One region of the Novipirellula caenicola genome, then DNA from elsewhere that is predicted to be linked to it. Evidence: riboswitches for the same ligand, from Rfam matches in the RefSeq annotation. Region 1 holds a riboswitch; each other region holds the start of a gene.

Region 1 (7,518 bases):
ACGAGCAATTCAACCAGCGTGAACCCACCGCGGCGAGGACGATCGTGACGATGGATCGTGCATCCGGTGGAAACCGACGTATTCAAAACGGATTTCTGCTCCGCAAAATAACACTCTAACTTCGGCATTCGAAACCTCTATCTTCGTTATCGACGTTTGTCATGAAGCTGACGCCAAATGTTAGCCGCCACTAACTTTAACCTCGTAAAAAACAGGAACACGCGTTCCCTATCGCGACTTGCTGGCAGCAAGCCAAATGTTAGCCGAAACTAACTTCATGGGCAGAGTCTAGCGATCGTGACAGACACAATCAAGGGGATTCCGCGTGAAAACAATTTTGTTAGGATATGGGGCTACGATAATGGCACATTGCGGGTGGTGATTACACCACTTGGGGCACACGAAGGGAACCAGAACTTGCCATCGAAGACTTACCAACGAATTCGATCGGACCATGCCAGCGAGGTTGCCGAGGACTACGTCGAAGCGATCGCGGACGCAATTACCGAGCGAGGCGTATGCCGGGCGATCGATCTCGTCAAACATTTCGCAGTCACGCACGCCACGGTCAACAATACGATCGGCCGGCTGCAGCGTGATGGGTTTGTCGTGACCGAACCCTACCAACCGATCGAATTGACCGCCGCAGGCAAGCGGTTGGCGACGCAGTCACGACAACGCCATGAGATCGTGGAGAGCTTCTTGCGGCGAATGGGAGTCAGCGCGGCGACGGCGGCTGCCGACAGCGAAGGGATCGAGCACCATGTCAGCAAAGAAACGCTGGCGGCTATGAAACGCGTCCTGACCAAAGGCTGGCCCAGCGAGCCGTCCTAAGGAATATGGCCGGGCCCTGCACGTTCGAATCCATGAGCCGTGACGCGTAAGCGGCTGGGTCCTGCGCGGCCGAGTCCTGTGCGGTCGAGTCCTGTGCGGTCGAATCCGTGAGCCGCGACGCGTAAGCGGCCGGGTACTGTGCAGGCCCCGGCGATTCACGGCCAATGCCATCGACCTTGGGTAGCGCTCGCGGCGCAGTACCCCGTCCGGTTGCGGCGAGTGAAACGTTCGATTTTGACCGGTCGGGCCCCGCGCCGCTCCGCCTTAAAAAACCCCCGTTTGGCGGCACCGACCTTTCTATTTGGTCAAAATTAGCTTGCCTTGCCGCGTCTCTCGCAATCGGTACAGCATCCCTTGATGCTCAATCCAAATCTCATCCCCGCAGCGGGCAAGATCCTTGAATCGGACGATTTTTGGCGCGATCTGGCTCGTCCAAACGCCGTCGGTGGCGTCCGTTTTTTTGGGTGCAGGCGGCGTCGCTTCGTTTGGATTCGTCATAAGTCTTTATTTTCAGGTCGCTTACGCGTTTTGATTTTTTTACTCAGCCATTCTTGCGAAAAAACCGTTGCAACACAATACTTGTTGAGACTGATTCGCATTAGCGATACACATTCGACGACGCAGCAAGCAACTGGGACGACAGCCCCCCCCGATCCGCGATCGGCTGCTGATTTAGCAAACCGTGGCGAACGCCATGAAACGGCTATCTAAATTCAGCGGCCTGCCATCGCTGGGGCATCAGCACCTTCGCCAGCCACGCTCGGATGCATCTCTCGTGTTCACGTTCGAACATCGAGAGCTTGTTTCCTTTCTCGTAGGCTCATTTGAAGGAGTTGTTTGATGACAACGTTACGCCCTCAGTCCGTTCCCGCACACGCTGCCGAAAACCCAATATCCCCTCGTCGCACTCGGCCTGGCTTTACGCTGGTCGAATTGCTGGTCGTGATCGCGATCATCGGCATCCTCGTCGGATTGTTATTGCCCGCCGTGCAAGCCGCCCGCGAGGCGGCACGCAAGATGTCGTGCACCAACCACATGCGTCAAATCGTGCTGGCGGCCCACAACTATCACGGCACATTTGGCCAATTCCCCGCTGGCAGTATCCAAAGCAACTTCATTAGCCCGTTTGTTTCGGTGCTGTCGCATCTCGAGGAATCCAACAACTACCAGCAATGGGATTTCTCGAAAAGCTATAGCGATCCCTACAACGAAAGCGTTTCGTCGCAAAAGATCGCCACGTTCTTGTGCCCGTCGATGATTCTCAATCGCGATGCGCCGGATACTCGCATCGGATCCAACGGTCGTCCCGTCGAAACCGGCGGCCCGACCAGCTATCTGTGGTGCGAAGGAACCGACGACTACATGCAGAAGGGTGACGGACTGTTCGGTCTGCATTGGCCATCGTACGGCTACCAAAACCCGCCGAACCGTTTCCGCGATTGTCTGGACGGAACCTCGTCGACCATCGCACTGGGCGAAACCGTCTACAATTACAACGACTACCTCTGGACCGGCAGCACGCTGCCGAGCGACATGGTCGGGACAGTGAAATGGGGCACCGCACGCTGGGTCGTCGGTTACCCAAAAATCGCATTGGGCACAACGCTTTATCCCCTAAATGTCCACACCGCGGCAAATATGGGTGGATTTGCAAGTCAACATTCCGGCGGCGCCCATTTTGTCTATGCCGACGGCAGTACGCATTTCATGACCGATTCGATCGACTATGAAATCTACAATGCTCTCGCTAGCAAGAATGGTCACGAAGTGATTCCGAGGGACGATCGATGATCCAGCGACGCTCTCGCGAGGACACCGTTCGTCCCGTCATGGCAAAGGCGATGTTGATCGCGGTGTCCATTTCGATATCGCTGGCAACCGGATGCAGCGAACCGGCCCCCGAACGGATCGCACTACACGGGACCGTCCAATCCGACGGCAAACCGATTGAGCGTGCGACCTTGATTTTGACGCCCGCATCTCAAACAGGAACTCCCGTGGCAACACGAATCGACACAGGACGTTTCGCTTTCACTCGACTGACGGGCCCCTACGCCGGAGAATACACCGTACGGGTGAATCCCGACGAACCTGCGATCGAATCGATCATCGAGGTTGCTGAACAAGACCCTCGCAAAGCGGCTCGCGAATTCGGAGTGCAACGCTCAAAAAGCTTGCCGCGCAATGCGACTACCAACATGACGAAGCAAATCGAGGTCACGCCACAGCAGAAAAGTCCGCTGCGGATCGACCTGTAGTAAAACCGTGGGATAGGCATTCAGCCTGTCTTTTTCCCTTCCACTTTTACTCGACGCCAAATCCTTTCTTGAAAACACCAAAATGAAATCACACCACCTCTCCTTCATCGCCTGCCTGTTTGCCTTGCTTAGTGTGTTCGGGCCTACCCCAGTTCACGCCCACTTTCCTTGGCTCGCTCAAAACGATCAAGGAAAACCGATCCTGTTCTTCGGCGAAGGGCTCGACGATCGCACCTACCATTTGCCTGAATCGATGAAAGCATTCGAACTGTGGCAGACCGACGGAAACTCAGCCCCCAAATCGCTGACGCTACAAACCGTTTCGACCGACGACTTGGTTGGGCTGCAGGCTGCGGATGCTGTCGCGAAAACCGGATGCATCTATGGCACGCAAACGTACGGCATCTACCATGGCTCGAAATTGGTGTATTACGTCCAGCATTTCCCCAGCCCAGATCCAGCCACCTGGACGACACCTCCGGCTGAAGGCAAATCAGGCGGCAACCAGCTTCGTGCCGAAATCAAGGCGGTGGACGAGGGAATCCGCGTCTTGGTGCTTTGGCAGCAAAAGCCGCTGCCGAACGCCGAAGTCAAGCTGTTTTGTGACGAGGGGCATGAGGAAGGATCGGCAAAAACGACCGACGACGGTGTGGTGACGTTCCCAAGCAAGCAAGTGGAACCAGGCTTGAACGCGATCATGGTTGGCTTCACGGACGATCAGGCTTCGGGTACGTTCAAAGAAGAGTCCTTTCAAGCGACCAGCAACTATCTGACCGCTACGTTTCCTCGGCCGCAATCCAACGGGGAATCACACCGCACCGACTCAGCCCGCGCTAACGAATCAAAAATGACGAAATCAAATGAATCGTCGGTCACCGTCAAAGCCTCGTCACTTCCAGATTTGCCGCGGAAGTTGACCAGTTTCGGTGGCGCGGTCGCAAACGGAAAACTGTTTGTTTACGGCGGTCACATCGGAGATGCACATTCGTATTCCACCGCTGAACAGTCCAATGCATTTTGGTCGCTCGATCTGCCCGGTGGACAGTCTTGGGATTCGTTGCCCTCGGGACCCAAGTTGCAAGGCTTGGCAATGGTCGGCCACGGCAATTCGGTGGTGCGAATCGGCGGCTTTACCGCGATGAATGACGAAGGCGAAACGCATGATTTGCAATCGCAAGCAACGGTCAGCCGTTATGACATTGCGGCCAAACAGTGGAAGGACGACACTCCGCTGCCTGAACCACGATCTTCGCACGCTGCTGCGGTGATCGGCGACCAAGTCTATGTCGTTGGCGGATGGGCGATGTCGGGCGAGAATGAAACCAAGTGGCACAACACCGCGTGGACCGCCGACTTGAGCCAGCAGCCATTGCAGTGGAAAGCGATCGCAGCGCCACCGTTTGAGCGACGTGCATTGTCGGTCGCTGCACATGACGGACGGATCTATGTCGTGGGCGGCATGGATCAAGAGGACGGACCGAGCACCGAAGTCGATGTCTTTGATCCAAAGTCGAACCAGTGGTCCAAGGGAGCTTCGCTGATCGGTGAAGCGATGACCGGTTTTGGATGCTGGGCTCAATCCCATGCCGGTCACTTGTACGTCAGCACCGTCAACGGCACGATCCAACGTTTGACCGAGGACGGCGACGATTGGGAGATCGTAGGCAGCTACGATCCCGGACGCTTCTTTCACTGCATGTTGCCACTTGATGATAAATCAATGGTGATGGTAGGTGGTGCCAACATGTCGATTGGACGCTTTACAAATCTCGAGATCGTCGAGATCCAATAGTTACCGACGAACCATCGGTTGACCGTAAAACCGCATTGCCCCGTCGCATGACGGGGCTGCTTGCCCCTGCAAATCATAAATCGCCTCCCAATCCGACGCGTCAGCGAGGGACCAAATCAAGATCCATTTTCCCTCACTTACGCTTCGATTGATGACGCATGGGGAAGTCGGAAACCACGCCCCTTGGGATCGAAATCTTTACTGTCGTCGTCTCGAAATCTCAAGAAATCTCGCGAAAAACGAGTCCAAACGAAAACAAACGACATTGTGCTAGCAAAGCATTGACGTCACCGTGTCAGCTGTTAGATTCTTAAGCGTTCGTGGTGACTTGCGGTGTTTCTACACTCGCGAGTGAACAGGGAACTCCGGTGAAATTCCGGGATGGTCCAGCCGCTGTGAACTGCCCTCGGATGCGTAAATCAAACGCATCCAAACCGAAACTCTTTCATTCAAAACGCCATTGCTCGGGAAACCTGTGTGACAGGAAATCGGGGCGAGAAGGCTGTGAGAACTCGGTCGGCAGTAAGTCAGAAGACCTACCACGAAATAGACGATTTCGTGCCCTCTTGGATTGGGGTGATCGTTGCGATGTGATTCGACGGGAATGTCTGCCGAAAGCCGATTGGCTGCACGGGCAACTTGATCTTCTGTGAATCGCGTCGATTCGTTTTTCATTGTTCGTGAGCTTCTGCTCGATCACTGTTATCGCCGTATCACCAGGCTAGCTGAAGGTCCATGCAACATGGTTTTCAGCCTGAGCTGACGGTACGCGCGAACCCATTGGGCCAACCCCGCCACGGCATTTGCAATCCGTCGCTGGCCCAAGATCGAACCGAGCTAGCACTGCAGACTTAGGATGACCATGTCAAACACGACTTCGGCACAGGCAAGCCCCACCACCGTATTGAAAGTTCGCAAACGCGATGGTCGCGAAGTCGACATGGACCGTGGTCGCATCGAATCGGCGATCGAAAAAGCGTTCCGCGCGGAATTGAACCTCGCCGAAGGCCAACCGCTTGCACCACAAATCGAGCAAGATGTGCTGGCGATCATCGACCAAGTCTATGAGTTTGCGTCCGGGGATGCGGCGTCGGGCTGCCTGAGTGTCGAACAGATCCAGGACGTCGTCGAAATTGGCTTGATGCAGCGAGAGCATTTTCGAGTCGCGCGTCGCTACATCCTGTACCGAACCGAGCATGCACGACTGCGAGCGGTGCGTCACGTCGACTCGGGACTCGACGAATTGTCCATCGACAACAGCGGTTCTGCCCCGAAATTGCGGCTGCAGATTGAACCGGGCGTGCATGTTGCATTTTCAGAAGCCAAGCTGAAAACATTTCTCGAATCGATTCCCGAGTCGACGCTACCGAACATCGAGACCAGCGAGATCGTTGCCGAAGTCATTCGCGGATCGTTCGACGGAATGACTCCCGAGGACATCGCCCGCGCGCTTGTGCTTTCCGCTCGCAGCCGTATCGAGCGAAGCATGGACTATGACCGCTTTGCTGCGGCAATGCAGTTGGCCATCGTGTATCGCCAAACGCTGGGTTTGACCCAAATTGACGAGGACTTTGCGGACACTTATCGCGATCGTTTTGAACACTACGTGATCGAAGGGATTCGCTGCGGTCGACTGTCCGAACAACTGCGAAGCTTCGATCTTCAACGACTTGCCGACGCCTTGCTACCCGAACGAGACAAGCTGTTTCGCTATTTGGGCGTGCAGACGATTTACGACCGCTACTTGCTGCATGTGGACGGACGCCGAATCGAAACCCCGCAATACTTCTGGATGCGAGTCGCGATGGGACTAGCCCTTCGTGAAGATGAAGACCAGCGAACCGATCGGGCGATCGAGTTCTATCAACTGCTGTCGTCGTTCCGGTTCACCAGCGCGACGCCGACACTGTTCAACTCGGGCACTCAGCATCCGCAATTGAGCAGCTGCTACTTGACGACGGTGCAAGACGACCTGGCTCACATTTTCAAAAGCATTGGCGACAACGCGATGCTTTCCAAATGGGCGGGCGGGCTAGGCAACGACTGGACGAGCGTCCGTGCCACCGGTTCGCTAATCAAGGGCACCAATGGGACAAGCCAGGGGGTGATTCCCTTTTTAAAGATCGTCAATGACGCGGCGGTGGCGGTGAACCAAGGCGGCAAACGCAAAGGGGCGGTATGTGCCTACCTTGAGCCTTGGCATCTTGATTTCGAAGAGTTCTTGGATCTGAGAAAGAACACCGGCGATGATCGCCGCCGGACGCACGACATGCACACCGCGGCGTGGATCCCCGATCTGTTCATGCAGCGGGTTCGCGAAAATGGAACGTGGACGCTGTTTAGCCCCGACGAAGCAAGCGATCTGCACGACACCTACGGCCGTCGTTTCCGCGAGCGGTACGAGCATTACGAACGCCTCGCCGCTGCAGGCAAAATGAAACAACATCGCCAAGTTTCGGCAACCGAGTTGTGGCGAAAACTGCTCACTCGCACGTTTGAAACCGGGCACCCCTGGGTAACATTCAAAGATCCGTCGAACATCCGCAGCCCGCAAGACCACGCCGGCGTCGTGCATAGCAGTAACCTTTGTACTGAAATCCTGCTAAATACCAGCGAAGACGAAACCGCTGTTTG
Region 2 (7,518 bases), on a different contig from region 1:
ACCTATACGGTGAGCAGTCGGCACCAGGGCGGCGCCCACGTGTTGATGGGGGACGGCGCGGTCAAGTTCATCACCGATTCGATCGAGGCCGGCAATCAGTCGGTAGGGATCGCCGTTCCCGGGATGGCAAGTCCCTATGGTTTGTGGGGAGCGCTAGGGACGGCGATGGGCAAAGAAACGCAGACGCTCGAGTAGCCGTACTGTTTTTTCCAAAAAGCAAAGAGCGGGGCGACTCCGATGAGTCGACCCGCTTTTTTTGTTGCGTGATTCAAACGGTGTGCAGCGAACGTTGAGCTGTCGTCCGCGCTAACGCCAAGCGGTTGATGTTTCTAGCGGTTGATGTTTCTAGCGGAGCGGCGCAGGACCTCGCTCAGTAAATATCGAACGTTTTGCTTGCTGCAACCGCGCGGGCCCCGCACCGCACCGCTACGAAAGCAGATGGCATTGGCCTTGCGCTGGATTGCTAAAACTCTGGTATTGACGTCGGATATTGGGATGAGTTTTGCTTTCAGCATATAACGCAGTCACCTCTCCACCGACGAAGTCGGGGGAGAGGTCGAGCACGCCCTTTAGGCGTTGCTCGGGTGAGGGGGCGACCGCGCTATCGGCGAGCAGCTCGGGTGCAAGCGTCGTTGTCGCCAGCGAGTGGATTGCTCAGTCAGCCCCCTCACCCGAACGTCGCTGAAGGCTCCGTTCGACCTCTCCCCCAACGATGTTGGTGGAGAGGTGGCAGAAAGCCAACGCAACCAAAAAATCACAACAAGCCCAATGTTTCAGCGTTCCAGGCTTGCGCCGCGAACGCTACTTAACGTAGACGCATCGTTTTCACGAGGCGTCTGGGGGAGAAGTGGATTACGGCGTCGCTTTGGTGTTGACGTACATCATGCGAAGTGCGTGGAGGGCCTCAGAAAGCATTTTGGATTCATCGTCGCTGAGGTTGCCTTTGGTCTTTTCGCCAAGCATGTCGATCGTGTCGATGTAGTGTTTGGCAAACGGCTTATTGACTTTCGCTTCGCCACTGGCTGGATCTGGGATCTGGCCTAGTGTCGCCATCGCTTGCGTGAACAGCATCGAAATCAGCACTTCGAACGACGCCGGAGGTGGGCTCTGCAGTGCCGCCTCTTGGTCCGCTTTTTGGGCTTCGCCTGCGGCCGGAGTCTTTTGCTCGGCGGCTACCGATTTGTCGTCGCTTTCTGCTTCCGCCGACGCGTCCTTGTCGCCGCTTGACTCGGATTCCGCTTTCGCGCTGGCGGCTTCTTTTTCTTTGGCGACCTGCTCTTTCCAGTCGCTGTCAACAATGATTTTTGGTTCTTCGGACGGAGTTTCGTCGTGGTTGGGGTCGCTCATGACAATACCTTTGAAATCGATGATGTGTCGAGAGTTTGATTTCAGTTGTGCTTAGCGCTGGCTGACGCTGGGGGCTTCTTTGTCTTCGCGATGCAGGCGTCGGTTGACTGCCGCTTGGACGAACCCAGCGAACAACGGATGTGCCTTCAGCGGTTTGCTCTTGAATTCGGGGTGGTATTGAACGGCCACAAACCAAGGATGGTCAGGCAGTTCGACGATTTCAACGAGCCCGCCATCGGGGCTTGTGCCCGCAAAACGCATTCCGCTGGCTTCATATTGCTGGCGGAATTCGTTGTTGAATTCATAACGGTGGCGATGGCGTTCGTCCACTTGATCGCTTCCGTACGCCTTGCCCGAGATGCTGTCGCGGTCCAGTTTGGTCGGTTGGCTGCCCAGTCGCATGGTGCCGCCCATTTGCGTGACGTTTTGCTGTTCGTCGAGCAGGCAGATGACCGGGTGTGGGGTGTCTTTGTCAAATTCGCTCGAATGAGCGGCATCAAGTCCAACGACGTTGCGGCCGTATTCGATCACGGCGCACTGCATCCCCAGGCAGATACCGAGGAATGGGATACCGCGTTGGCGTGCGAATTGGATCGCTTGCACTTTGCCTTCGACCCCTCGTTCGCCGAATCCACCGGGAACCAGGATGCCGTGATAACCGCTGAGCAGTCGTTCGGCGCCTTCGCGTTCGATATCGGCACTTTGGATTCGTCCGATACGAATTTGAGCTTGGTGATGGATGCCCGCATGATCGATCGCTTCGTAGATCGATTTGTAGGCGTCTTTGTGTTCGGCGTACTTGCCGACCACTGCGATCGAGACTTCGTGGTGCGGGTTGCGAAGCCGGTGCAGTAGATCCGTCCACGGCGAGATATCCAAGCTCGATGCGGACAATCCCAATTTCTTGACCACGAGTTCGTCAAGCTTGTTGTCGACTAACGAAAGCGGGACTTCGTAGATCGAGAAGTCTTTGTCTTTTTCTTCGATGACGGCTTCGACCGGCACATTGCAGAACAGAGCGATTTTTTCGCGGTCATCGCGACTGATCGAATGTTCACAGCGGCAAACCAGCACGTCTGGTTGGATCCCGATTTCACGCAATTGGCCGACCGAGTGTTGGGTCGGTTTGGTTTTCAGTTCGTCGGCGGCCTTCAGGTACGGCACCAGCGTCAGGTGCATGTACAGGCAGTTTTCGCGTCCCACGTCGAGCGAAAATTGTCGGATCGCTTCGAGGAATGGCAGGCTTTCAATGTCCCCAACCGTGCCGCCGATCTCGGTAATCACGACGTCGACGTCGTCACCACCCATCCGCTTGATCACGGACTTGATCTCGTTGGTGATGTGCGGGATGACCTGAACGGTTTTGCCAAGGAATTGGCCTTTGCGTTCTTTTTCGATCACCGACAGGTAGATTTGCCCTGTCGTGTAGTTGCAGTCGCGAGAAAGTCGGCCTGAGGTGAACCGCTCGTAATGCCCTAGGTCGAGGTCGGTTTCGCTGCCGTCATCCAGGACGTAGACCTCGCCATGTTGGTAGGGACTCATCGTCCCAGGGTCGACGTTGATATAGGGATCCAGCTTTTGCATGCGGACCCGCAACCCTCGCTGCTCGAGCAGCATCCCCATCGAAGCGCTGGTCAAGCCTTTGCCAAGCGAACTAACAACGCCACCGGTTACAAAAATGTGTTTCGTCATGGAACGAAATCATAACGAAATGGGAAAAAGACGGAAGTCGTCGCAGGCCCAGCGAATCGCTTTTAGCCGATCCGCCCGACAAACGCTTGGAAATCGGCTTCGGTGTCGATTCCCGAGGCGGCCGATTGGACGCGGCCGACGACAATTCGCTTGCCCGCTTCGATCGCTCGCAGTTGCTCCAGACGCTCGGACTGCTCCAGCGGGCTGGGCGGTTGTTTGGAGAACCAATCCAGAAAATCGCGGCGATAGGCATACAAACCGACGTGGTGCCAAAACAGAGGCGGTTCCATTGCAAGCGTCTCTGGGGTGATCCCGCTGCGACAATGCGGCACAGCTTCGCGGCTGAAATAAATTGCGGTGCCGGCGAATTGAGAGGCCGCCGGTGTGGTGCCGGCATCCCCTTGGTTGTCCTTCGCAATCTTGCCCACTGTGTTATTGGCCTCGGCGTTGTCCACCTGCCCTGCCCTGCTCTGCCCTGCTTCGCATCCTCCCGCCGCAACGACGATTTTGACGCAGGCCGGGTCGTGCAGCAGTGATTCGCTGCGAATGGGGGTCCCAACGGTGGCAATGTCCGCGTTCGCATCGTGGATCAGCATCGTGCCGACAAGATCCACGGTGTGTGGATCAATTTCGGGTTCGTCGCCTTGGACGTTGATAAAGACGTCGAAATCGGGGAATTGGGCAGCAACTTCGGCAATTCGGTCGGTCCCGCTCGGGCAGTCCACGCGGGTCATGACCACGCGGCCGCCAAACGAATTGACTTCCTCGGCCAGTTTTTCGTCATCGACGGCAACCACGACGGCGTCGGCAATGCTGGCTTTCGACGCCGCTTCCCACGTGTGCTGGAGGATCGACTTGCCCCCCGCTCTGCGAAGCAGCTTTTCGGGGAGTCGCGTTGACGCCAAGCGAGCGGGGATGACGATCATGCAGCGATTATTCATCAGATTTCCGAAGTCCTCGTGTGAAAGAAAAGTCCTACTCTCGCCCACTATCATCCCGTCAAAAGTGGGGCAAGGTAAACCGGGGCGACCTTGCAAGTTGGGCGTTTGACAATGATTTGGCAAGCCGATAGAGTCGTCAGTTAACGGTGAGCGGTGCCGCAAAGTCAACGGATCTTGGGTTTTGCGGAAACAGGGAACTTCGGTGAAATTCCGAGACGGCCCGGCCGCTGTAACGGATGTTGTTCGCGAGGGAATGTCACTTTGGGGTGACGTTTTCGCGAACCGCCAACTTCTCACTCTTTCGTGCCATTGTTCTTGAAATTGTGTTTGTCGCCATTGGGCGTCGGATCATTTAGGAATGAGAAGGCGGAAGAAGATGGCATGCATCCCGAGTCAGAAGACCTACCGCGTCACCGGATGCTTTAGAACGCGCTGCGTGCGATCGAGTTGTCTGCAACCCGGTCGCTCACTTTGCGTTCTGAAAAAAACCTTCTTGGGTGAGGTTAGCGTCGCGATCGAACCGTCTCGCTGTGCAAAGGGCGTTTTGCAGTGAGCCGCTGTTGTTGATTTTCCTTGGCATGAATGCCGTCGATTGGCTCTCCCCCTGCCCTTCGCCTTTGCGAGTTTGGCGGAGGACGCTCGGCGACATCCAATCGGTCTTTCCCCTCTAAATCGTTGGCGGTACGTCGATGAGGTTCCTCGATTGTGAACGAACAAACCCGGTGCGGGACAGGCTCGCGGCCTGTCGTCCGCAGTCGGTTTCGTTTTCACACCTCGGTCGATCCAACGTTCGCAATCGCGACCGCGGTTTCACGCTGGTCGAGTTGCTGGTCGTGATTGCCATCATCGGAGCACTGGTGGGATTGTTATTGCCAGCGGTGCAAGCCGCACGCGAAGCCGCACGTCGGATGCAGTGCCACAATCGTTTGCATCAGATCGGGCTGGGGCTGCAAAACTATCACGCTGCGTTCAGTCAGTTTCCCATTGGGGTGATCCAACCACGTCCGCTGTGGCCAAAAGGCAAAGAGATTGCCTGGTCGGCAATGATGTTGCCGCAAATCGAACAGACCGCCGTTTGGCAGCAGATTGATTTCGGGGTTCCCTACGATGATCCCAAAAACGCCACCGCCGCTGCATCGGTCATCTCGACCTTTATCTGTCCTTCGACCCCTCGCAGCGACAATTTGAAAAAGGGTCGCGGGGTGACCGATTACGGTGGCATCTATGGCGAACGAATTCGCAGCACCAACAATCCGCCCTCGGGAGTGATGATTTATGACCGAGCGATCCGGTTTCGCGACATTTTGGACGGCACCTCCACCACCGTCGTGGTGTCCGAGGACGCTGATTTTCCCGATGGGCAATGGATCAACGGAAAGAACTTGTTTGACCAAGCTTTCCCGATCAACAAGGCGCCAAGTTTTGAAAACGACATGCGAAGTTTTCATCCGCAAGGCGTCAACGCAGCTTTTGCCGATGGATCGGTTCGCTTTCTTAACGAGAGCATGGACCTGACACTGCTGGCAGCCATTTGCACGCGTGCGGGTCACGAAGTGGTCTCGGATTTTTAGTTTTTACACGGTTAGCAACATCCTGTGTCGCTCGAGATTGAGCATTCGCACACAGATACTCTCTACACGATAAACACCTCCTATGCGTCAACGTACAAACCAACTTCGCCGTCGCCGCCGACTGATTACCGAACGACTCGAGGACCGCCGTTTGATGGCCGCCGGACCTTACGCTCCGGCAGCGGGCCAATCCGGCAGCACGGCGATCGCAATGGATGATCCCGCCATCATCGCCTGGGCAACCGATTGGCAGCAGTACGCTCCTGGTTCCGACGTCAGCGAGACGTTCCAGACACCGGACAAAGCGTTGGGCCCGGCGGCGGGAAACAGTTTTGATATCGTCTCGCTCGGCCGAGGCGGCGAGATCACGTTGCAGTTTGAAATTCCGATTCGTGACGGACTTGGGGCCGATTTCGCCGTTTTCGAAAACAGTGTGACCGACACGTTTCTCGAACTCGCGTTTGTCGAAGTCTCCTCCAACGGCACTGACTTTTTCCGTTTCGATACCGATTCGTTGACCAGTTCGTCGGTAGGCGCTTTTGGCAGCGTCGACCCGACGAACATTGATGGCTTTGCCGGAAAGTATCGGCAAGGCTTTGGAACGCCCTTTGACCTGAATGACTTGGCGGGCGTGAGTGCCGATTTAGATGTCAACGCAATCAGCTACGTTCGCATCATTGATATCGTTGGTGATGGATCACAAACCGATTCCAATGGCGATACCGTTTATGATCCCTATCCGACGGTGGGCAGTGCGGGGTTTGATCTGGATGCCATCGGTGTGATCAATCAAGCCGCCTATGACGTTTCGTCGGTTGGGTTCGAAGATGTCGGGCAATCGCTGACGCCTGAGTCGCACTGGAACGGGCCTGTTTCCGGTGGCACGACCAGCGAAGGGCCTTATGGGGACCAAGTCACCAAGGGCGAATTCACGAGCGACGAAGCACAGTTAAACAATGCCTACTCGCTTGACTATGGTTCTTGGTCGGGTTGGGCGTATTCCAATGAAACCAACACGTCGACCCCTGGGTTTGCGAACCAATTCAGCGCCATCACCGGTGGTGGTGCCAACGATTCCGCTACCTACGGTGTCGCCTTTGCCTCCGCGACCGGGGAAGACGTCGCGACGATTACGTTGCCCGAGGATGCCGGGGCACTGCAGTCGATCCAGATCACCAATACGACCTACGCCGCTTTGTCGATGCAAAACGGCGACTCGTTTGCAAAGAAATTCGGCGGCGCCTCGGGGACCGATGCGGATTGGTTCCTGTTGACGATCCAAGGAAAGGACGATTCGGGAACGAGTGTTGGCACCGTCGACTTTTACCTCGCGGATTTTCGCAGTGATGATTCGTCGTTGGATTACATCGTCGACACGTGGACCGACGTCGATCTGAGTTCGCTAGGCAATGCGAGTTCGCTCGAATTTTGGGTGACTTCGTCCGATGTCGGCCCGTTTGGGATGAACACTCCTGCCTACTTTGCCATGGATGAGTTGTCGTTTTTGACACCAGGAATTGCCGTCGATGTGCTCGATCATGCAATCGTTGAAAACGCTGGTGCGACCGCGACGACCGGACGGGTGACGCGGGGCGAGAAGGACTTGTCCGCTGCGATGACCGTTTCACTCTCGAGCGACACGGCCGGATTGATCATTCCGCCATCGGTCACGATTCCTGCAGGCCAGGCTTTTGTTGATTTCAACATCGGCGTCACCGATAACACCATCGGCAATGGGGATATCGTCGCCTCGATCACCGCAACCTCAGGCGGTTTGAGCGCGGTTCGTGCGATCACGATCACCGACGACGAGTTGCCCACCTTGATGGTGTCGGTGGAACCGGAATCGATTGACGAAGGGACCACGGTTTACGGAACGCTCACACGCATCTATTCGGATACGACCGAGGCGTTGACGGTCCAGCTTTCGAGTTCTTCGCCGACGATTGCTGCGGTTGCCTCGACGG
Region 3 (7,518 bases), on a different contig from region 1:
GAAATCCAGACGAAAATTGTGCATAGCGGTTTGAACCAACCGACGGCAATCGATTGGTCGGATGATGGTCGCAATCTATACGTCTCGGAGAAAGCGGGCGTCGTTAAGGTTTACCGAGACGCCCAACGGGTTTCGGATCCGATCATTGATATCTCGCGGATCGTCAACAACGTTTCGGATCGTGGGTTGCTTGATGTTGCGGTGCATCCCGATTTGGAAAACAACCCTTACATGTACCTGCTGTATACCTATGATCCACCGGAGGTGTGGAATCATGTCGGCAATGGTTTAGCGGGACCTGATGGAACGGGCAATCGCGTTGGACAATTGATGCGAATCACGCTCGATGAGACCACGAATTTCACGACGATGGTGGCGGGATCGGAAACGATTCTGTTGGGTAATGCGAGCACTTGGGACAATTTCAACGCGTTCACCAACAGTGTCACCAATATGGCCGAGCCGCCTGCGGGACAGAATGCGGATGGTTCGTACATTCAAGACTTCATCAACAGCGATAGCACGACGCATTCGATTGCGTCGCTCGAATTCGCCCCCGACGGCAGTCTGTTTGTTTCGATCGGTGACGGTGCCAGTTACAACCAAATGGATCCGCGTGCCGTGCGTGTCCAGGACATCGATAGCTTGTCCGGCAAAGTGTTGCGAATCGATCCGGTCACGGGCCAAGGCTTGTCCGACAATCCGTTCTTCAATGGCGACGCCGACGCGAATCGATCCAAAGTCTATCAACTCGGACTACGCAATCCGTTCCGGATCGCCGTGGACGACGCCACCGGCCGATTGTTCATCGGCGATGTGGGCTGGACCACGTGGGAAGAAATCAACACCGGCGACCCAGGCACCAATTTTGGCTGGCCTTACTACGAAGGCGGGCAGGGCTACAACATTGTGACGCCCGGAGGCTACCTTGGACTTCCGGCTGGACAACAGTTCTTGGCCAATGGTGGGGAAGCCACTCCGTCGATCATCGCGCTCAGCCATGCGGGGGATGGCATCAACGCGATTGTGATGGGGGACGTCATTCGCGGCGGCGACCTCGGACTGCTTTACGAAGGCGACATTATCTTCAATGATCTTGGTCAAGGAATCGTGCGACGTGCGTCCGTGGACGCCGATGGAAATGTCACCGATGTGTCCGTCTTTACCACCGGAGCTCAGTACGTGGTCGATATGCGTCAGGGGATCGACGGCGAGATGTACTTTGTCGACCTTTTGGATGGCCAGATCGGCCGCTGGGAAGTGGTCTAGCCGCCAGGTCTTTTTACAGCGGAGCGGCGCGAGCCGCCCGGTCATAATCGAACGACTTGCTTAGAAGCGGCGATTGACGGCAAATTCGGCAATCGCATTGAGCGACGCTTTGGCGGGAGAATCCGCCAACACGTCAAGCGCCGTGATCGCTTTGCGTTGATACTGCAACGCGGTTTCTCGTGTGTATTGGCGAGCATCGCTTTGGTCCAACCAAGGCATGATCGTCTCGGTGCGGCGACGACTTGGCTCGGCCAACAATTGTAGAATCTGGTTTCGTCTCGCTTCGTCGGCGGTTTGCAAAAGTCGAATGACCGGCAAGGTGATTTTGCCCTGCTGAAGATCGGTCCCGAGCGTCTTTCCGACGCGCTCGTCGCTACCCCATAGATCGAGGTAGTCATCGGCAATCTGAAAGGCGATGCCAAGTGAGTCTCCGTACTCAGCAAGCGATGTGGTGACTTCGGGGCTGCCATCAGCGAAATGGGATCCCAATTGGCAGGCGACTCGGCACAGTTCGGCGGTCTTACCCTGAATCATCTCGATGTAGGTCGTCTCGTCGATATCCAATACATCTCGCTTCAACACTTGCCGCATTTCGCCTTCGCACACCAATCGCGCCGCTTCGCCGATCCAGCGACATGCTTCGGTCGAGGGCAAGGTCGCCGCCAAGCGAAAGCTTTGGGCAAACAGGTAGTCGCCCAACAAGATGCTGGTGTGATTGTTCCACTTGGCGTTGACCGTGGGCACATGCCGGCGGGTATCCGCATCGTCCAGGACGTCATCGTGGATCAGCGTGGCGGTGTGCACCATTTCGATCACCGCCCCCAGCACCACGTGGTCCTCGCGGACCGATCCAACGGCCGAGGCGGCCAACAGCAACATCGCGGGTCGCAGCCGTTTTCCGCCTAGTTGAGTACCGTGGCGGAGCACCGGGACGAGCGATTCATAGGGCGACTGCAGCTCTTGGTGGAATCGTTTTTCGACAAGCAGAAGCTCTGCGGCGACCGGGCCATACAACTTGGCAAATTGGTCGGCCAAGGCACCCGAAATCGCGTGGCCGTTGGATTCGCTAGGGCGAGATTCGCGATGATTTTCCGTCGTCAATTGAGCAGCGTGAAAGGTTGAGGTCGAATCCATTTCGGCGAAACCGTAAAGTGAAACAGGATGGACGAGCCGATGCGGCATACCACATTCCGATGGAACCGCAATAAAGCACGCGAAGCAACCGACAATCCCCCCGCTAGCTTGCTAGAAATTTAACGATTTCTAGCCGCGACGTTAATTCCAGCCATAGCTTGGCAACAAATCGCGGTTTTGGCGATAGGGCTTAGCCTCTCACGCCCCGCCGAGCTCTCGTTGACATCGACGCTTTCGAGCCGCATACTTCGGCAAGACTTGGGTGCTGAATCGACCTGTCGTCGCTTCAGAGAATAGGGAAAACGGTGCAAATCCGTTGCGGTCCCGCCGCTGTAACCGGAAATGAACCCCGCACAATGCCACTGTGGTCGAATCGACCTCGGGAAGGCGTGGGGGACAAATAATCCGGGAGCCAGAAGACCTGCCCAAACGTCATTTTTAGTTGTGGTAGTACCCTCGGGGAATTGGGAACTATCGCGTCTCTACCTTGATGATTTCGGGAATTGGTATCGCGACCGCAATGTGGGCGTGATGCGATCTTCGTTTGTCTGCGCCAGAGTCGTGATACGTGATCGATTGATCCTGCCGGGGGGGCTGCGCCGGAGGTTCACGCCTCCGCTCATTCACTCGAGGAACAAGATGAGCAAGCGTTATTGTCGGTCACAAGGTTTCACGTTGGTCGAATTGCTGGTGGTGATCGCAATCATCGGCGTCTTAGTCGGGCTGCTATTGCCCGCGGTCCAGGCCGCCCGCGAGGCGGCGAGACGAATGCAGTGTGGAAACAATCTGAAACAGATCGGATTGGCACTGCACAATTACGAGTCCGCGTATCGGGTTTGGCCAGCGCAATCGTCCTCTCCGAGTCAAGGAAAAGGGTTCATTACCAAACGCGGCAGTTGGTTCACGGCGGTGCTTCCATTCATTGAACAAGATGGCCTGTTCCAATCCTTTGATGGAAATTACCACTGGCACGATCCGCAAAACGCGGACGCGGTCAGCGCCAAAGTGCCCGCCATGAGCTGTCCGTCGGTTCCCGATCGTCGTGGTTTCGAATGGACCGTGCTGGTCGATTACGCCAATGCCACGACGACCTCGTACACATTGTCCGCTCGTGACTTTTACGACGGTGCAACAACCGATTACGCCAACGTCGGTGGCGTTGGGACGCAGCTCAACGCCGTGTTGCCCGCATCGCAGCAACTGCATGATCCTCGGAATTGTGGGATCTTAAAATCGACCGCCGTGCGGCTATCGGATGTTATCGATGGTCTGTCAAACACCCTGCTCGTTGTCGAGTGTGCCGGTCGACCCGAACTTTTCCAAAACGGTCGACTCGTCGGCGATGGGGCGTCTCCGAAAACGTGGAGCGGCAGTTCCAGTGTCACGCGTCCGTTTCCAACCGGCGGCGTGTGGGCCAGTCATAACAAAGGCTTCACCGTGGATGGGGCAACGCCCGAAGGCAACACCGCGATCCGCCCAGGATCGTGTTCGATCAATTGCAGCAACGACAACGAAGTCTACTCGTTTCATGTCGGTGGGGCACAAACCTTGGTCGCCGATGGTTCGGTGCGGTTTTTGACGAGCTCGCTGCCCATCGATCAGCTTGTCGCACTTGTGAGCCGCAATGGACACGAAGTGGTGACGTTGGACTAAGCCGATCCTCGGACAAGCTTTGCCTTGCTTCCACTGGGGCGGTGAGCGTTCATTTGGCTCGACGGGAAGTGTTCGTTCGGCTTGGCGGGAAGCAAGGCACGAAAAAATTGCAGCAATGAAAGTGAGACAACGATGACCGCCAAGACATTGATGATCCAAGGAACGAGCTCGTCGGCGGGCAAGAGTTTGCTGACTGCGGCGATCTGTCGTTGCTTTGCGCGTCGGGGTGTCCGCGTTGCTCCGTTCAAGGCTCAAAACATGTCCAATAACGCTGCCGTTTGCGCGGACGGATCCGAGATTGGGCGTTCTCAAGCTCTGCAAGCGATCGCCGCAGGGGCGCCCCCGACCGCCGATATGAATCCGATCTTGCTGAAACCCGAGGGGGACTCGCATTCGCAAGTGATTGTCAACGGTCGACCGCTCGGATCGCTCGCAGCGGCAGCTTACTTCCGCCGTCGCAGCGAATACTGGGGTGTGGTTACCGATGCATTGGATCGGATGCGAGACGAATATGAATTGGTCGTGATCGAAGGGGCCGGCAGCCCGGCGGAACTCAACCTCGCCGATGTCGAAATGGTCAACATGTCAGTCGCTCGTTATTGCCAATCGCCTGTGCTGCTGGTGGGCGACATCGAACGAGGCGGTGTGTTTGCTCAGCTGCTGGGTACCCTTTGGTTGTTAACGCCCGAAGATCGAGCACTCGTGCGGGGGCTAATTGTCAACAAGTTTCGTGGTGATTTACGGCTGTTTGATCGCGGTGTCGAGATGCTCCAAACGCGAGGCGAGGTTCCTGTTCTAGGCGTCTTGCCCTGGATCGATTCGCTGCGGTTGCCCGAAGAAGACGCGGCCACGCTGTCCGAGAAATCTTTCAACCCTGCACCCACGTGCGACGCCGGCGGGATCAATGTGGTCGTCATTCAGTTCCCTCACATCGCAAATTTTGACGACTTCGATCCACTGGAGAATGAACCGGGCGTGTCGCTCCGTTACGTTCGTTCGTCGGGATCGTTCGGACGCCCCGATCTGATTATTCTGCCAGGCACCAAAAATACGATCGCGGATTTGGATTGGCTGCGATCAACCGGATTGCAGCAGTGCATCATGGCGTCCCATGACCAGGGATCCAGGGTAGTTGGGATCTGCGGCGGCTATCAAATGCTCGGTCGCCGAATCAACAACCCTCATCATCTCGAACATGTTCGCAGCCGTGTCGAGGGTCTCGGGTTGCTCGAGATCGAGACGACGTTTCAGCACGAAAAACAAACCTTTCAAGTCGAAACTCAAATTACCGACGACGCAATCGCGCCCGGTACACAGGGACAACGGGTCCGCGGCTACGAGATTCATGTGGGCCAAACGGTTTCGCAATCGACATGGCTTCAGCGAGCAAATTTGTCGACTGGATCGGTGCCGCCTGCGAACGCATCGGACGGTGCCCGTTCCGCCGATGGTCGCGTGTGGGGCTGTTACCTGCACGGTCTGTTTCACAACGACGCCTTTCGTCATGCATGGCTGAGAACATTCCAAACATTTTCGCAAGACTCGTCCTCGGTCAATGCCGACGACGTTCTGACCACATCGCTGGATCGGCTTGCGGACGCCTTTGAATCGCATATCGACATCCAACAACTCGAACAGATTATCTGGCATCAGGAGACTTCTAAATGAATCCAGCAAACGACGGACACCAAGAACGCGACGTTAACCAAGAACACAAAGCGAAGATGGTTCGCATCAACGAGGCTGCCGATCGGAAGCTTGCCAAAGCAACGATCGAAAAAGGGTTGATCATCGTTCACACCGGAGCCGGCAAAGGAAAATCGACTGCGGCGTTTGGGATGGCGATCCGGGCACTCGGGCAAGGGATGAAGGTCGGGATCGTCCAGTTCATCAAAGGAGCGATCCCGACCGGGGAGGCCGCGTTTTTTGCCAAGCTCGATCTACCCGTCGAAATGCACACGCTCGGGGAAGGGTTCACTTGGAAAACGCAAGACCGCGAGCGGGATATCGCAACCGCTGAAAAAGGCTGGCAAAAAGCAGTCGAATTGATGCGAGATCCATCGTTCGACATGGTGATCCTCGATGAATTGAACATCGCGACCAAATATGACTATGTAGCGATTACGCGAGTCATCGATGAATTGAAGCAGAAACGACAAATGTTGCATGTCGTTTTGACCGGCCGCAACGCAAGTCCCGAATTGATCGAAATCGCCGACCTCGTTTCCGAAATGAAAGTCATCAAACACCCGTACGGGCACGGTGTGAAACCCCAACGCGGAGTCGAGTTTTGAGCGACATGCTTCACCCCCAACGCAAAGGAACGCTGACCTTGGTCCTAGGCGGTGTGCGAAGTGGCAAGAGCCAATTTGCACACTCCTTGGCGCTCGAGCTGGGCCATGACGACGTGCTGTTTGTGGCCACCGCCGAAGTGGGCGACCAAGAAATGTTGCAAAGGATCGAACTGCACCGCCGGTCACGCCCTGCGACGTGGCAGACACTCGAACGGACTCGCGGTATCGGTAAAACGTTAGCCGCGATGCCATCGCTGCCCGCGGTGGTGCTGGTGGATTGTCTGACGCTTTTAACCAGCAATGTGATGCTGAGCGAGGATCCTGTGCACGATCCCCTCCACAAGGATAATCAGGCCCCACGCGAACCTGTCATCGAAGCCACGGACGCGTCGATCGAAAGTCGTTTGGAAACCGAAGTGGATGAATTGATTCAATTCGCCGAACGTCACTGCGTGCATCTGATCGTCGTCTCCGGCGAAGTCGGCATGGGGATCGTGCCGGAGTACTCGCTCGGACGTCAGTTCCGAGACTTGTTAGGACGAGCCAACCAAACGCTTGCGGCCCACGCCACCGCGACCTACTTGATGGTGGCGGGATTACCCGTCGAGGTGTCTGCGATTGCGACCACGGTGCAGCAAGCGTCGAGCCATTTACAGGCGACGAGCACCAAGGAGATTCGATGACTCAGAACGTTATTATCCTCAGCTTGTTGTTGGCCATCCTTGGTTGCCACGACCACTCGCCACAGAGGCCCGCGCCTCCTACGGGTGCCAGCGTCGTGGTCGTTGATCGCTTGGATCGCGAGCTGCGGTTCGAAGCGATACCACGACGGATCGTTTCGCTATCCCCATCGACGACGGAGTTATTGTTTGCCATCGGTGCCGGTCCTCAAGTTGTCGGGGCCACGAAACATTGCAATTACCCCGATGCCGCCACCGAGGTGCCTCGCGTGGGAGCCGGAACGTTGGAAAGCATTAGTCGTGAAACCATTCTCAGCTTGCAGCCGGATCTCGTGCTTTGCAAATGGGATACCCATCAACCGCTAGTCGATCCGCTGACGCGACTCGGCATTCCCGTGATCGCGATCGGTCCCGAAAACCTTCAAGCCCTGTTTCAAGAAGCTCGCTTGCTAGGAAAGGTTCTCGGCCGAGAATCCGAAGCCGACGCG

Evidence for each region. A riboswitch is a leader RNA that binds a small molecule or an ion and turns the genes downstream of it on or off. The one in region 1 is predicted to bind cobalamin.
Region 2: it holds a riboswitch for cobalamin, as region 1 does, so the genes downstream of both, ABEA92_RS09255 (DUF1559 family PulG-like putative transporter) here and ABEA92_RS14290 (ribonucleoside-diphosphate reductase subunit alpha) in region 1, are expected to answer to the same signal.
Region 3: it holds a riboswitch for cobalamin, as region 1 does, so the genes downstream of both, ABEA92_RS11260 (DUF1559 family PulG-like putative transporter) here and ABEA92_RS14290 (ribonucleoside-diphosphate reductase subunit alpha) in region 1, are expected to answer to the same signal.

Annotation. Positions count from the first base shown of each region.
Region 1 covers NZ_BAABRO010000006.1:116,403-123,920, reverse strand. Annotated here, with positions in the region: gene ABEA92_RS14320 (DUF1559 family PulG-like putative transporter) at 1-128, opposite strand, end outside; gene mntR (manganese-binding transcriptional regulator MntR) at 418-834, shown strand; gene hemP (hemin uptake protein HemP) at 1,132-1,332, opposite strand; gene ABEA92_RS14305 (DUF1559 family PulG-like putative transporter) at 1,675-2,625, shown strand; gene ABEA92_RS14300 (hypothetical protein) at 2,622-3,092, shown strand; gene ABEA92_RS14295 (Kelch repeat-containing protein) at 3,175-4,884, shown strand; cobalamin riboswitch at 5,189-5,442, shown strand; gene ABEA92_RS14290 (ribonucleoside-diphosphate reductase subunit alpha) at 5,747-7,518, shown strand, end outside.
Region 2 covers NZ_BAABRO010000003.1:509,917-517,434, forward strand. Annotated here, with positions in the region: gene ABEA92_RS09235 (DUF1559 family PulG-like putative transporter) at 1-195, shown strand, start outside; gene ABEA92_RS09240 (DUF1844 domain-containing protein) at 853-1,347, opposite strand; gene pyrG (CTP synthase) at 1,399-3,039, opposite strand; gene ABEA92_RS09250 (3-deoxy-manno-octulosonate cytidylyltransferase) at 3,102-3,980, opposite strand; cobalamin riboswitch at 4,116-4,404, shown strand; gene ABEA92_RS09255 (DUF1559 family PulG-like putative transporter) at 4,703-5,551, shown strand; gene ABEA92_RS09260 (DUF4465 domain-containing protein) at 5,634-7,518, shown strand, end outside.
Region 3 covers NZ_BAABRO010000004.1:441,769-449,286, reverse strand. Annotated here, with positions in the region: gene ABEA92_RS11270 (Calx-beta domain-containing protein) at 1-1,269, shown strand, start outside; gene ABEA92_RS11265 (polyprenyl synthetase family protein) at 1,330-2,403, opposite strand; cobalamin riboswitch at 2,647-2,846, shown strand; gene ABEA92_RS11260 (DUF1559 family PulG-like putative transporter) at 3,043-4,056, shown strand; gene ABEA92_RS11255 (cobyric acid synthase) at 4,189-5,724, shown strand; gene cobO (cob(I)yrinic acid a,c-diamide adenosyltransferase) at 5,721-6,350, shown strand; gene cobU (bifunctional adenosylcobinamide kinase/adenosylcobinamide-phosphate guanylyltransferase) at 6,356-7,033, shown strand; gene ABEA92_RS11240 (ABC transporter substrate-binding protein) at 7,030-7,518, shown strand, end outside.